DNA from 2 places in the Atlantibacter sp. genome. Region 2 is predicted to be linked to the other one. Evidence: predicted binding sites of a transcription regulator. Region 2 holds the regulator's gene; the other holds the start of a gene.

Region 1 (7,767 bases), on a different contig from region 2:
GCGGTATGCTGACATTCAGGGAAATTTGCCGATCGGTAGCGTGCGAACTGCTGTACTGGCTCCCGGTATGACCATTTTTACTGAGCGTCCAGGTGATCCCATAGCCGATCCCCTTCCAGGAATTGTTATACCCCGCGCTCAGGGATTGCAGACTGCGAGCTGAATTCCAGTAATCTTCCTTTACCGCGCTCGCCATGAGTGAACCCCACCGACCACCGAGCGACTGGCTAAGTGTGACTTCCATACGGTTACGCCGGCGATTGTTCAGCGCGTTGCTGTTACCCCATGAATCCAATACTTCTTGCATGCCGTAGTAGCCGTTGGTGGAGTAGCGATACCCCGCAATAGCAAAGTTAGTGCCGGTCTGGACAATGTTTTTACTGTAACGGATGCGCCAGGATTGCCCCTGAGTCTGAGATTGCCCTTTCGGGTGTGACGTGGCCTGAATCACATCGGCGGAAATAGCGCCGATCTCTCCCATATTTTTACCCAGACCCGCCGCGTATGACTGGTATTTCGCCGACTGCTGGGTGCCGCCATACAGGGTAAATCCCCACGGCAGACCATAAATCGCGCTGAGCTGCCCAAAAGGCGTTTTCTCGACGCTGCTGTCATAAGAACGGTATTGCCCGCCGCTGAGGGCATACTTCAATCGGCCTTCGCGTTGCAGTACCGGCAGAGAAGCATAGGGAATGGTGTAATTCTGCTCACTGCCATCGGCCTCTTTAACGGTGACGTTAAGATCGCCTGCGCCGCCGGTGGAGTACATATCGGTTATTTCAAATGCCCCAGGAGCGACATAGCTCTGATAGATGATGTAGCCATTCTGACGAATCACCACCTGCGCGTTGGTGCGGGCAATGCCGCGCACCACGGGCGCATAGCCTTTTAGCGAGTCGGGAAGCATGTCATCATCCGAGGCCAGTTGGCCGCCGCGAAACGGCATACTGTCGAACACATCGGACGGGGCAGAACTGTCGCCCAGGGTAAGCTGTGCTTTCAGCGGCACAATGCTGCGTTGCGCATAGCTATACACGTTATCCCATTGATTGCCGCTCTGATTATCGCGCCGCCAGGTGGTGTAATTACGCAGGCGCCACGGCCCCATATTGATGCCGGGCCTGAGGTTAACGTACTGGCTGTCGCTATTACCGCTGGCGTTGTGCGATCGGGTATTTGCGCCGTTCATGCTGTAGTTCAGTAATGCGGCATTAATGCCGTCATCCCACAATTCGGGGGCGACATAACCACGCGCGTGCTGCTCAAGTGCGGCCTGGGGAATGCTCAAATTAAGTTTCTGTCGGGAAAAGACAAACTCGCTGGAAGCCTGGGGGATGGCATTGACCGTTGCGCACTCATCCGCCTTTGCCATCTCCGGGAAAAGCGCGGTTTTAACGCCGTAGCTTTCCAGTAACGCAACGGATAAGCAGGGTGCCAGGGGCTGCTCGGCTGAATTTTCGTTAACTGTTTTAAATTCAACGTCGCGGGTATCAACCCGCTGCCCGTTAAGGAGGATGTCGACATAATAAACGCCAGCCATTTGCCCGCCGGATTCAAAGGCGGATAAATCGACGCCTTTCAGTGCTGGATTATCAATTTCTAACAGCTCAGGGTTGAAATAATCGCGCCCTGACGCCTCACCAAACCAGGAGGCGATACCCAGGGCTAAACCCATAACCAGGTTACGTCGAATGTCATAATAAATAATGGATACTTTCATCCGCGTTTTACCCGATGAGCACTGATTCATTACCGCAGGCTGGCGTTATGCACCTCGCCAATGCCCCCATAGTCATTGATTATTTTGAAATTGAGCGTACTGGAACTTACTCCCGACGGCAGGATAAAGCGCGCTGATGATTGCGGCGCAACGAAAGTGACGTCATCTAATCGCTTACCCGCGACGGTAATTTCATTAAAATTAATGTAATAGGGCGTCGGGTTATTTACCTGAAGGGCGTTATTCACTTTCGACCACTGGAGTTTTTCAGCCTGTTCCTCTGGTGTCTGGGTTAGTGATTCGGGGCGATAAATTAATTTTATTCGGGTCTTAACGGCTATCTGAATCGTATTATCTCGCTTTGCCACAGACGGAATAGACTTGATATTAAGCCAGAATAGAGACTCTTTATCCTCTGGCAAATTGCCGGACCTGATAATGCGCATCTCATTCTGCTGCCCGCTATCCAGACGATACAGCGGCGGCGTAATAATAAACGGCACTTTGGCCGCATTCGGCGTCGGCGTGTCAACCCAGGACTGAATTAAGTAGGCCACTTTGTCGGGATTATTGACGCTCAAAGACGCTTCTTTTTTATTTCCCTGATACACCACCCGCGTACCGCCAATAATAACCCCTGCGTTTGCGCCAGAAACAGCCGTGCTCATCAGCACAAATACCGCTAATGCGCCAGATAACATCTTCATTGGAAACCTCAATACAGGGGCCAGAGACTGGCCCCCATTACAGCATAGAGAATAATTAGTTGTAGTTAACGGTGAAGTTAGCTAATGCATTCGCAGCGCCGGGAACAACGCCGACTAGCGTAGCGCGATAGGCAGCATAGAAATCCAGGTTATTATCCATGGTGCTGCTTAACACATAGTTATAACCATTGGTCTGGTTTAAGCCCAGGGGCGCTTTATCCGCCGTCATCAGTTTAATTGCCACACCGCTGGCGCTAGCTCCTCCGCCGCTAATAGCCAGCAGGGAACTGTCACTGCCATCGTTTGCGCCATCAAACTTAACCTGTGCCGCGTTAACGGAGGCCGGGCAGTTAATTAAGCGAATGGTAAATTTTGTCGGAGCCGCTTCATCGCCAGCATTCTGGAATGTGGTTTTTGCTACCCGCCCCATATCAACGGTCATAGTGTTATCAGCGCCAATATCGACAGTACAGGCTTGATCGAGGATCTCACCCATAAAATTAATCGTGCCGTCTGCCGCATTCGCCGCGGAAATACCGAAAGTCGCCGTTGCAGCAAAGGTAATAGCCAGTAGATTTTTCATAATATTATGTCCTTGTAATAGATGTCTTTTATAAAAGTAAAACGAGCTTCCGATTAAGATCGGTTATAGATTTATGATATGGGTGAAGCTATGTAACAGCTGTAAATAAGGTCTCTGGAAACAATAGACTTGTGTCCTTATGGCATGGCATTAGTAAATAAATACAATGCGTCTACTGCAAACAATCATGGCTCGTTTTCTTTCAAGTCGATTCTGTTATAAATGCACCTATTATCTCAAGTGATGTTTTGGTGTAATTTTACACTAATTCATTCATTCACTAATTATATGGGGGTGATTCATAATTGATCCATCGCAATATGATACTAAACAGTGAGAGGGAGGCGTTAACGCTATGCCTGAGACTAAAAACACAGTGCAATCAAACATGTATGAAGCACTGGCTTATAAACCGGCACCTCATATCGAGAAGCTTATTGACTGCCTTTTGCCACATGCTAACCTTTTCAGAACAAATGCAAAACAAATTATTAACTATGAAACGTATCATTCTCGGCAATGTTTTCTATTATTGGAAGGAACCGTTGCACTCTTTCGCAGTCGTGATTGTTTTATGCTGAATTCAGAATCGGCTCCTTATGTCTTTGGATTAAGTAACCAAAATGCCGATGCTAATTATTTGCATATGCAAACGCTGGAAGACTCTCTTATTGCAAGTATTCCGCTATGCGAGGCTAACCGTATTATTGCTGAACATAATCTCTGGCAGAGCCTCGCGAAGGTATTGATTTATACCGCAGGGCGGATATACGAACATTGCACACGTATTTATGCGCCCTCCTCTTACGATATTATCCGCTCACAATTGTATGAATTGATGGAGGAATCTACAGAAATAAGACTGAGCATTACGGCGGCAAACTATATACAAACGCGCACCTTTCTCTCTCGCAGTAGCATTATGAAAATCTTAGCCGATCTCAGAAAGGGCGGTTATATCACGACCCGGCGCGGCGTGCTGATGGATATTCCTCAACGGATACCCTTGAAGTACTAAAATTTTTAACCTGCTACAGGTAAGACTGCGCAATTATGCGTATGCTAAAACCATCGACATAACGGGTTTGCGAATAAACGCGATGAACAGCGATGATCCTGTTTCCCTGATGAAATTACCCTCTCCCTGGGCGGCGCAGTTACTTGACGAATTGACTCAGGATGAGGACTTTATGACCTGGCCGAAAGGCAGCAAATTACCGTTTCACCAGAAGGGTGAACCGGTGTGCCATTTTGTCCGGCTGGGCACGCTGACGCTGGAACGCAGCGACGATTCGCTTTTAATGGGCACCGTGAGCGCACCGCTGGCGCTGGGGTGGATGGGCGCGATTTCCTCTCGCATCATTATGCGGGCTAAAGAACCCTGCGAAGTCGCAACCCTGGCCCGAACACAGATCATGCAGCGGGTTGACGAAAAGCAGCTCTGGGATCGGGTGGCGAAACATATGCTGCATATCACCAATAAACTGTTTATCTACAATGAAATCCTCACCGCGCCGACGACCTATGAGCTGGTCTGCTATCAGTTAATGAGCCTGATGGAAGAGCCTGCCTCGGTCCGCAATAGCACTGCGGCTTATCAGTACATCCTCGATCGCACCCGCCTGTCCCGCAGCAGCGTGATGAAAATGCTCGCTGAGCTGAAAAAAGGCGGATACATCCGGCTTGAACAGGGAAAGCTGGTGGTCATTAATTCGCTGCCCGCCGGGTTCTAGGTCCCTACATCTTCACCGGGTTTCGGCATTTTTGTCGACACCTGCCGACATGCCATTAATTCCTCCTTGTGATCGATACCCTGCGTGAATGCCATGATCTTTGAACCTGGACAAAGCAACGCGCTGATGGCGGGTAATAAAATACCCGCGCCACGGTAACGGGAATTCGCTTTACGCCTCCTCTGCTTCTGGCGCAGTTATTGCTTTATCTGTGTCGGAAATAATAAGGAGGCGCTATGCATGAACTCACGCTTTGCCAGCGGGCCCTGGAATTAATCGAACAGCAAGCCGTCCGGCACAATGCCCGTAAAGTCACGGCGGTGTGGTTAAAAATCGGCGCGTTCTCGTGCGTAGAGCGCAGCGCGCTGGAGTTTTGTTTTGATCTTATCTGCCGGGATAGCCTGGCAGAAGGCTGCGAACTGCACATTGAGCAGCAAGATGCCGAGTGTTGGTGCCCTGAATGCCAGCAATACGTCACGCTGCTGTCCCAGCGCGTGCGGCAATGCCCGCATTGCGGCTGCGATCAATTAAACATCGTTGCCGACGAAGGTTTGCAGATAAAACGAATGGAAATCGCTCAGGAGTAAATTATGTGTACCACATGCGGTTGCGCCGAAGGCAACCTTTATATTGAAGGTGACGAGCGCAACCCGCACTCCGCCTTTCGCAGCGCGCCTTTTGCACCGGCTGCGCGTCCTAAGATGCACATCAACGCTATCCGTACCCAGGATTTCAGCCCCAGCGAAAGCGGGCAGGGCGATCTGCATTACGGCCACGGCGAAGCCGGTACCCACGCACCGGGCATGAGCCAGCGGCGGATGCTGGAAATCGAAATCGACGTGCTGGATAAAAACAACCAGCTTGCCATTCGCAACCGCGCCCGTTTCGCGGCCCGCGAGCAACTGGTGCTGAACCTGGTGTCCAGTCCCGGCTCCGGTAAAACCACCTTACTGACTGAAACCCTGAAACGCCTGCATGGCACGGTGCCATGCGCGGTTATCGAAGGCGACCAGCAAACCGTGAATGACGCCGAGCGCATCCGCGCTACCGGCACGCCAGCGATTCAGGTGAATACGGGTAAAGGTTGCCACCTTGATGCGCAAATGATCCATGACGCCATGCAGCGCCTGCCGCTGGATAATAACGGCATCCTGTTTATCGAAAACGTCGGCAACCTGGTGTGCCCGGCCAGCTTCGACCTGGGCGAGCGCCATAAAGTCGCGGTGCTGTCGGTGACCGAAGGGGAAGACAAGCCGCTTAAATATCCGCATATGTTCGCTGCCGCCTCGGTCATGTTGCTGAACAAAGTCGATTTACTGCCGTATCTCACCTTCGATCTCGATGCCTGCCTCGCCAGCGCCCGGGCGGTGAATCCGGATATCGAAATCATGCTGGTTTCCGCCACCACGGGTGAGGGCATGGATGCCTGGCTCGCCTGGCTGGAGGCGCAACGATGTGCATAGGCATCCCCGGCCAGATCCGAGAAATCGGCCCCGGTAACAGTGGGCTGATTGACGTGAGCGGCGCCAGGCGTGACGTGGATTTAACCCTGGTGGGCACCCACGATGAACACGGCAATTCACGTGTCGGCCAGTGGGTATTAGTCCATGTTGGCTTTGCCATGAGCGTGATTGACGAGCAGGAAGCCAGGGAAACCCTGGAAGCGCTGCACAATATGTATGAAGTCGAGCCCGACGTGGGCGTGTTGTTGTTCCCGGAGGAGCATCGCTGATGCGTTATGTCGATGAGTACCGCGATCCCGAGCGTGTGATGGCGCTGATTGAAGTATTAAAAGCCCGTGCCCCGTTGTTACCCTATGACGCACAGCGCCCGCTGCGGATTATGGAAGTGTGCGGTGGCCACACTCACGCCATCTTCAAGTTCGGCCTCGATCAACTGCTGCCGGACAATATCGAGTTTATCCACGGCCCCGGCTGCCCGGTGTGCGTACTGCCGATGGGGCGTATTGATAGCTGTCTGGAGATCGCCAGCCATCCTGACGTGATTTTCTGTACCTTTGGCGACGCCATGCGCGTACCGGGTAAAAACGGCTCGCTGATGGATGCCAAAGCGCGCGGTGCGGACGTGCGGATTATCTACTCCCCGCTGGATGCCTTAAAACTGGCCGAAGCTAACCCGGATCGCAAAGTGGTGTTCTTCGGGTTGGGTTTTGAAACCACCATGCCCACTACCGCCATCACTCTACAGCAGGCGAAGCGGCGTAATCTGAATAATTTCTTCTTCTTCTGCCAGCACATCACCCTGATCCCTACCTTGCGCAGCCTGCTGGAACAGCCGGACAACGGTATCGATTCGTTCCTCGCGCCGGGGCACGTCAGCATGGTGATTGGCACGGCGGCGTATCATTTTATCGCCGATGAATTCCAGCGCCCGCTGGTGGTCGCGGGGTTTGAACCTATTGATTTGCTACAGGGCGTGTTGATGCTGGTGGAGCAAAAAATCGCCCGGCACAGCCTGGTGGAAAACCAGTACAAACGCGTGGTGCCGGATGCTGGTAGCCTGGCGGCGCAACAGGCCATTGATGAGGTATTTTGCGTACAGGGCGATAGCGAATGGCGCGGGCTGGGCGTGATTGAGGATTCCGGCGTGCGGCTCACCGCCCGCTATGCCCATTTCGACGCCGAGCGGCACTTTCAGCTTACACCGCAGCAGGTGTACGACGATCCGCGCGCCCGCTGTGGCGATGTGCTGACCGGGCGCTGCAAACCCGCCCAGTGCCCGCTGTTTGGCGAGCACTGCAACCCGCAAAATGCCTTTGGTGCCCTGATGGTGTCATCGGAAGGCGCTTGCGCCGCCTGGTATCAATATCGTTCCACGGAGTGTGAAGTATGAAGAGCGTTACCCTTGCCCACGGCAACGGCGGTCAGGCGATGCAGCAGTTAATCAACCAACTGTTTATGCAGGCGTTTTCTAATCCTTTACTCAGCATTCAGGAAGACCAGGCGCGGATCCCGCTGGCGGAACTCACCGCACGAGGCGACAGGCTGGCGTTTTCTACCGACA
Region 2 (7,767 bases):
GATTGAGCGCGCCGGAAGGTTAGTCTTCGTCGAAACCCGCGTTAAACAACGCAATTACCGCTGCCAGCGCTTCGACTTCCTGCGGGCCATTGGCTTCGATTTCAATATGACCGCCCTGGGCGGAATCCAGCATCAACAGGCCGATAACGCTGCTGGCTTCCGCTTCGGTGCCCGCCTCGTTTCGTAATAACACTTCCGCATCAAAGCTTTGCACTAATTCGAAAAGCTTCATTGCCGGGCGTGCATGCATGCCCAGCTTATTGGTGATTTCAACGGTTTGTTTGACGGTCATGTTTTACGTTTTTCCAGCGTGCGATGGCGGGACTGGACGTTTTTGCCGCGCGAGCGGAAGTAATCAGCCAGTTGCTCGGCAATGTACACAGAGCGGTGTTTGCCGCCAGTACAGCCAATGGCCACCGTTAAGTAGCTACGGTTGTTGGTTTCCAGCATCGGCAGCCACAACTCAAGATAGCTGCGCGTCTGGTAGATAAAGTTATGCACCTCGGTGTGGCGGTCTAAAAACGCCGCGACCGGTTTATCCAGACCGGTCATCGGACGGAGTTTCGGGTCCCAGTGCGGGTTAGGCAAAAAGCGCACGTCAAACACGTAATCCGCATCGATAGGGATGCCGTGTTTAAAGCCAAAGGATTCGAACACCATGGTCAGTTCACGCTCGCGTTTACCCAACAGGCGGGTACGCAGCATTTCCGCCAGTTCGTGGACAGACATCTCAGAAGTATCGACGATCAAATCAGCGCGGGAACGCAGCGGCTCCAGCAGATCGCTTTCTTTGTCGATAGCGCTTTCCAGTGAGAGATTCTTGCTGGAAAGAGGATGCAGGCGACGGGTATCGCTGTAACGGCGGATCAGCGTATTGCGATCGGCATCGAGAAACAGCAACTGCGGCGAGAAGGTATCCGGCAGGTTGTTCATCGCCTGTTCGAAAATTTCCGGTGATTCCGGCATGTTGCGAACGTCAATGCTGACAGCGGCGGAAATATGATTATCCGAAAGCGTCCGGGCAAGATCGGGTAAGAGCACAACCGGCAGGTTGTCTACGCAATAGAACCCCATATCTTCCAGCGCACGCAACGCCACGGACTTTCCTGAGCCTGAGCGTCCGCTGACAATCATCAATACCATCTCGATTTCTCCCACACGGCGGGCTGCTTCGGTACAGCCAGGGTGACTTCCTCCACCCAATTATTCACTTTGGTTTTCATTGCTGCCTTCAGTAATGATCTGATACAGCTCTTCGTCGCTTTGCGCGGCACGCAGGCGGCGGCAAATCGTTTTGTCCGCCAGACGCTTCGCCACTAATGACAGGGTATGCAAATGCGTTTTAGTTTGATCTGCCGGGACCAGTAAGGCAAACAGCAGGTCTACGGGTTGGTTATCAATGGCATCGAATGCGATAGGCGTCTCAAGCTGCACAAACACGCCTACGGCGCGCAAGGTATCTTCTTCCAGTTTGCCGTGTGGAATGGCAATGCCGTTGCCGATACCGGTACTGCCCATACGTTCGCGGGTCAGGATCGCTTCAAATACCACTTGTGGCGGCAGGCTTAACTGTTTTGCGGCCAGTTCGCTGACGATTTCCAGAGCGCGTTTTTTGCTCTGGCAGTGAACACCGCTGCGGGTACATTCCTGGTTAAGGACACTGCTCAAATCATAAGTCATCATATTTTCACCTAAGCATTCTCAATGCCAACGGCTCGTCGTCAGTGACCACGAGCCGTTGAAACACCAGGTAAACGCCCGGACTCTTAATGTTGTTTTAGTTTATCTTTATGTTTAGTCAATTGACGCGCCAGTTTATCAATAAGCCCGTCGATGGCTGCATACATGTCTTGCCCTTCCGCACTGGCATGAATCTCCCCACCGTTCACATGCAGAGTCGCATCCGAAATGTGAGTGACCTTCTCCACTTTCAGCACAATATAGACCTGGTTTATCCTTTCAAAATACTGCTCCAGCTTGGCGAACTTCGTGTTCAAAAACTCGCGCAAAGATTCAGTGATTTCGACGTTATGTCCTGTGATGTTGAGCTGCATAGTGTCTTCCTTATCGGTTATGTCAGACCAGTTGTTTACGCTGGTTTGACGGCGGAATGGACAGAGACTCTCGATATTTGGCGACGGTACGGCGTGCCACCATGATACCTTGTTCAGACAGCATGGAGGTCAGTTTACTGTCGCTCAGGGGTTTTGCCGGATTCTCGCCGGCGATTAATTTCTTCACCAGAGCCCGAATAGCGGTGGAGGAGGCTTCGCCGCCGCCTTCAGTATTCACATGGCTGGAGAAGAAATACTTCAGTTCAAAAATGCCGCGCGGGCTATGCAAATATTTTTGGGTCGTGACGCGCGAAATCGTCGATTCGTGCATTTCGACGGCCTGGGCGATATCTGCCAGCACCATCGGTTTCATATGCTCTTCACCCTGTTCAAAAAACGCCTGCTGCTGTTCTACAATGCAGCGGCTAACACGTAACAGGGTGTCGTTGCGGCTTTCCAGGCTCTTAATCAACCAGCGTGCTTCCTGAAGGTTGCTGCGGATAAACTGGCCATCGGCGTCGTTGCGGGCGCTACTGCCCATCGAGGCATAATGCTGATTGATCTTTAAACGCGGAATACTGTCGGCATTGAGTTCTACCGTCCAGACGCCGTTGTGTTTGCGCACCAGCACATCCGGGATGACATATTCCGGCTCGCTGGTTTGAATCGACTGGCCCGGCCTGGGATCGAGGGACTGGATAAAATTGACCGCTTCTTTGAGGATGTCTTCTTTGAGCCGCGTCACGCGCATTAGCGTGCGGAAATCGTGATTCGCCAGCAGATCGAGATATTCGCTGACGATCAGCCGTGACTCTTCCAGCCAGGGGGTGTCTTTGGCATATTGCGAAAGCTGGATCAACAAGCAATCTCGCAAATCCCGCGCGGCGACGCCGACAGGATCAAAACGCTGGATGCGCTTCAGTACGGCTTCGACTTCTTCAATATCCGTTTCGTCATCCCCGACGCTTTCCAGAATATCTTCCAGCGACACGGTGAGATAGCCGGTGTCGTCCACGGCATCGACGATAGACGTGGCAATCGCGCGGTCGGTATCGGAAAAGGGGGTCAGTTCAACCTGCCACATCAGGTAATCCTGGAGTGACTGGGTGGTTTCGCCCTGATAGATGGGCAGTTCGTCATCCTGATAATCCACCCCGTTACCCGAAGGTGTGCCGGCGGTGTAGATTTCGTCCCAACTGGCGTCTAACGGCAGTTCGTCCGGCATCTCTTTCTGTTCAAGTGCGTCGGCGGTGTCCAGCGTTTCAGTATCACGGGCTTCCTGAGTGTCTATCTCATCATGAGAGTCGGTTTGCTCCAGCAACGGATTGCTGTCCAGCGCCTGTTGCAGCTCCTGCTGGAGTTCTAACGTAGACAGCTGCAACAAGCGGATCGCCTGTTGCAGTTGCGGCGTCATGGCAAGCTGTTGGCTTAGCCTCAGTTGCAAACCTTGCTTCATATTCAGAGCAACATTCCTCAGGTTTATACCCTAACTGTACAACCTCTCTGGCATCGAAAGCCGATGCAGGGAAGCGGCAAGGGGTACTTACGTCAATTATACCTGCACAGGCAGATTCTGAAGCTTCGTCAGGGAGCTTCAACCCTCTGTGATTTGCTCTACCGTATCAGAGTCTGAACTCTTCCCCAAGATACACACGTTTAACCTGTTCGTCTTGCAGGATTTGGTCAGGCGTACCGTGCGCAATCAGGTTGCCCTGGCTCACGATATAAGCGCGCTCGCAGACCGCCAGCGTTTCGCGGACGTTGTGGTCGGTGATCAGTACGCCGAGGCCGCTGTCGCGCAGGTGCTCAATAATACGTTTAATATCAATTACCGAGATGGGATCTACCCCAGCAAACGGCTCATCAAGCAGAATAAATTTGGGATTCGCCGCCAGCGCGCGGGCAATTTCAACGCGGCGACGTTCACCGCCGGACAGCGACTGACCGAGGCTATTACGCAAGTGGTCGATGTGGAACTCTTCCATCAACTCGACGGCGCGGTCTTCACGCTGTTCGTTGGTGAGATCGTCACGGATCTGCAACACCGCCATCAGGTTGTCATAAACGCTCAGGCGGCGAAAAATCGACGCTTCCTGCGGGAGGTAACCAATACCGCGACGGGCGCGGGCATGCAAAGGCAGCAGGCTGATGTCTTCATCATCAATGATGATATTCCCGGCATCGCGCGGGACAATTCCCACCACCATATAGAACGTCGTGGTCTTGCCCGCACCGTTCGGGCCGAGCAGACCCACAATTTCACCTGAATTCACCGTCAGGCTGACATCCTCGACGACGCGGCGGCCTTTATAGGCTTTGGCGAGGTTTTTCGCTGTTAATGTTGCCATAAAAAATTAGTTACTCTTGTTGGGCGCTGGCGCATTGGCGGCGGGTTTGTTCTTGTCCTGCAACTGCGACGGCACCAGCACGGTCGTCACGCGTTTGCCCTTATCGCTAAACGCCTGCATCTTCTGCTCTTTGACCAGGTAGGTGATTTTGTCGCCCTTGATGTTGCTGTCCAACTGCTCAAGGAAGGCATTGCCGGTCAGGGTCACAAAGTCATTTTGCAGTTCATAATGCATGGTATCGGCACGGCCTTTCACCGGTTTGCCGTTGTCCTGCATCTGGAAAAAGGTGGCGGGTTTACCGTAGCCGTCGATCACCTCTTTGCCGCTCTCGCCGCCCGGACGGGTGACAACCACTTTGTCGGCATTGATTTTGATCGTGCCCTGGGTCACCACGACGTTACCGGTGAAGGTCACGATGTTGCCCTGCATATCCAGCGACTGTTGATCGGATTCGATATGAATCGGCTGATCGGTGTCACCGGTCAACGCCAGCGCTGGAAAAGCCGCCGCCAGCAACGCACCGGATAAGGCAAGGTTAAGGCTGAGTTTGTTTATTTGGAATTTCATAGGACGTTCTAACCTTTTCAATCAGCTCGGCAGTTTTGCTGCGTAAGTTTCCGCGCATTTTCAGGCCGCTGGAGTTAAAGCTGGTGCCGTATAACGTCACCAGATCGTCTGACGCCACATCCTGCGTCAGCAGATTGATCTGCGCGTTATCGGTAGTAATTTTGCGTAATTGCGCTTCAGGGGTCAGCGCGTCAACAACGACATTGCCATACAGATACAGCATCCTGTCATTAGTCAGTTTGGCTTTATCTGACTTGATTGACCAGGTAGGAACTTTGTTGGCATCCAGCATGATCATGACAGGTTTCGTAAACCACGACACGCCACTATCAGAAAAGTATTCAACGTGTTGCGCTTCCAGCTGGTAATTCAGCGCCCCTTCAGGACTATAAACCAGCGTGTTGGATTGCTCGCTTTGGTAAGTCGGCTCGTTGTTATTATTAACGACCTGCGTCGCGTCATCCTGGCTGGTCAGATTAATACCGATCAAAACCAGCGCGACCAGCGCGAGCAGAATGATAACCCAACGTCTGGTTTTACTCATATCGATTGCCCTTTGGCGTCTTCCAGCTTGCCCTGCGCCAGCAGCAGCAGATCGCAAACCTCACGTACCGCGCCCCGGCCACCGGCGATGTGGGTGACATAATCCGCGCGCGGCGTCAGCAGAGGATGGGCATCGGCAACCGCCACGCTGAGCCCAACGTCTGCCATCACCGGCCAGTCAATCAAATCGTCGCCCACATAGGCGACCTGTTGAGCCGACAGCGACAATTTTTCCAGTAGCTCGTGATAGGCGATCAGTTTATCCGACTGGCCCTGGTACAAATGTTTGATCTTCAGCGTAGCGCACCGGTCTTCCAGCAGTTTGGCTTTACGCCCGGTGATGATGGCCACTTCAATACCCGACGTCAGCGCGCAGCGTATGCCATAGCCATCGCGCACATTGAACGCTTTGAGCTCTTCGCCATTATTACCCATATAAATCAGGCCGTCGGACATCACGCCGTCGACGTCCAGAATCAACAGGCGGATCTTCTGCGCCTTATGAATGACTTTTGCGCTCACCGGACCGTAACAGGTGGTGATTGCAGCATCATGATTACTCATTAAAGACTTATCCTTTATTACACTACGCCAGCGCGCAGCAGATCGTGCATATGTACCACACCCATTAACTGGTCGCCATCCGCCACCAGAACGGAGGTAATATGCCGTGATTGCATCAGGTTCAGCGCATCCACCGCCAGGGTGCCAGGGCGAACGCGAACGCCGCCAGGAGTCATCACCTCGGCAATGCTCAGGGTACGAACATCAGCATCCATATCCAGTACGCGACGTAAATCGCCGTCGGTAAAGATGCCTTCGATTTTCATCAGGTCATCGCAAACCACTACCATACCCAGCCCTTTACGGGTGATCACCAGCAGCGCATCACGTAATGATGCTTCTTTGCTGACGTGTGGGATTTCATCGCCACTGTGCATTATATCGTTGACGCGCAACAATAACTTACGCCCCAGTGCGCCGCCGGGGTGGGAGAGGGCGAAATCTTCTGCCGTAAAGCCGCGCGCTTTTAATAACGCCACGGCCAGCGCATCGCCCATTACTAAGGTGGCGGTCGTGCTGGTGGTGGGGGCTAGCCCTAACGGGCAGGCTTCCTGCGGCACATGAATACACAAATGAATGTCTGCGGCTTTCGCCATGGCGCTTTCCGGGCGGCTGGTCATGCAGATCATCGGGACGCGCAGGCGTTTGAGCACCGGGATCAGCGCAAGGATTTCATTGGATTCCCCGGAGTTGGAGATCGCAATCACCACATCCTGGGCGGTGACCATCCCGAGGTCGCCGTGGCTGGCTTCGCCAGGGTGAACGAAGAACGCAGGCGTACCGGTACTGGCGAACGTTGCCGCCATTTTTTTACCGATATGGCCGGACTTGCCCATTCCCATCACGATCACTTTGCCCGCGCAGTAAAACATCAGTTCGCAGGCCTTCACGAAATCTTCATTGATGTACTGATCAAGCTGTGCCAGACCTTCACGTTCAATATCCAGGACATCTTTCCCGGCCTTTTGAAAGTCAAAACCCGGCTGCAAATCTATGTGCGACATATGCGTTTCCGATTCATCCAATGAGATAAGATGAGCCCCAAAAAAGCAGCACCATCCATAACATAAAGCCGATCAATAACCCTGCGCCAGTGCGTTTGCCGATATGGCGGGCGCGTCGCCAGCATAGCAGAGCAAACAGGGCGCTAACCCCCAACATCACCCCGTAGTCACGGGTAAACGCGAGGGAGTTGATAGCACCGGGCGCCAGCAACGCCGGTAAACCTAACACAATGGCGATATTATAAATGCTGGAGCCGATGATGTTGCCGATTGCGATATCATCTTCACCTTTACGCACGCCAGCAATAGCCGTGGCCAGCTCCGGCAAACTGGTGCCGATGGCGATAACCGTCAGGCCAATAGTGAGCTCATCAACGGCAAAGTAATGTGCCACTACCGTCGCGTTGTCGATCACCATGCGCGTAGCCATAGGCATAATAATCAGCGCCACGGCTAACCACAGAAACGCTACCGGTAGCGTGCCGCCGCGCGGCAGTTCGGCCAGTTGCTCGCGCGTCAGGCTGTCATTGCCCTGTTGCTGCGCAAGCTTTGCGATTTTAACGACAAACCACAGGTAACACACGGCAATCAGCAATAAAACTATGCCATCGGTGCGCGACAGGGCACCGTCATAGAGAAATAAGCCTGCCAACGCGCTCATCAGCAACATTAGCGGCAATTCGCGGC

Evidence for each region. Region 2 encodes sigma-54, which starts transcription at its own class of promoters, with help from an activator protein. Its sites were predicted from a motif close to GTTGGCACANNTTTCGCTNT; they were not measured.
Region 1: hypA (hydrogenase maturation nickel metallochaperone HypA) is a predicted target of sigma-54. The motif match lies at 4,931-4,950, and genes of this name have one in related genera.

What each region holds. Positions count from the first base shown of each region.
Region 1 is NZ_DAMBQK010000003.1:47,830-55,596, reverse strand. It holds gene RT120_RS04215 (fimbria/pilus outer membrane usher protein) at 1-1,720, opposite strand, end outside; gene RT120_RS04210 (molecular chaperone) at 1,750-2,427, opposite strand; gene RT120_RS04205 (fimbrial protein) at 2,483-3,010, opposite strand; gene RT120_RS04200 (helix-turn-helix domain-containing protein) at 3,366-4,028, shown strand; gene RT120_RS04195 (helix-turn-helix domain-containing protein) at 4,138-4,743, shown strand; gene hypA (hydrogenase maturation nickel metallochaperone HypA) at 4,980-5,330, shown strand; gene hypB (hydrogenase nickel incorporation protein HypB) at 5,334-6,206, shown strand; gene RT120_RS04180 (HypC/HybG/HupF family hydrogenase formation chaperone) at 6,197-6,475, shown strand; gene hypD (hydrogenase formation protein HypD) at 6,475-7,596, shown strand; gene hypE (hydrogenase expression/formation protein HypE) at 7,593-7,767, shown strand, end outside.
Region 2 is NZ_DAMBQK010000017.1:5,457-13,223, reverse strand. It holds gene mtgA (monofunctional biosynthetic peptidoglycan transglycosylase) at 1-6, shown strand, start outside; gene npr (PTS phosphocarrier protein NPr) at 20-292, opposite strand; gene rapZ (RNase adapter RapZ) at 289-1,143, opposite strand; gene ptsN (PTS IIA-like nitrogen regulatory protein PtsN) at 1,204-1,683, opposite strand; gene hpf (ribosome hibernation promoting factor) at 1,767-2,054, opposite strand; gene rpoN (RNA polymerase factor sigma-54) at 2,077-3,510, opposite strand; gene lptB (LPS export ABC transporter ATP-binding protein) at 3,677-4,402, opposite strand; gene lptA (lipopolysaccharide ABC transporter substrate-binding protein LptA) at 4,409-4,969, opposite strand; gene lptC (LPS export ABC transporter periplasmic protein LptC) at 4,938-5,513, opposite strand; gene kdsC (3-deoxy-manno-octulosonate-8-phosphatase KdsC) at 5,510-6,076, opposite strand; gene kdsD (arabinose-5-phosphate isomerase KdsD) at 6,094-7,080, opposite strand; gene RT120_RS14950 (calcium/sodium antiporter) at 7,094-7,767, opposite strand, start outside.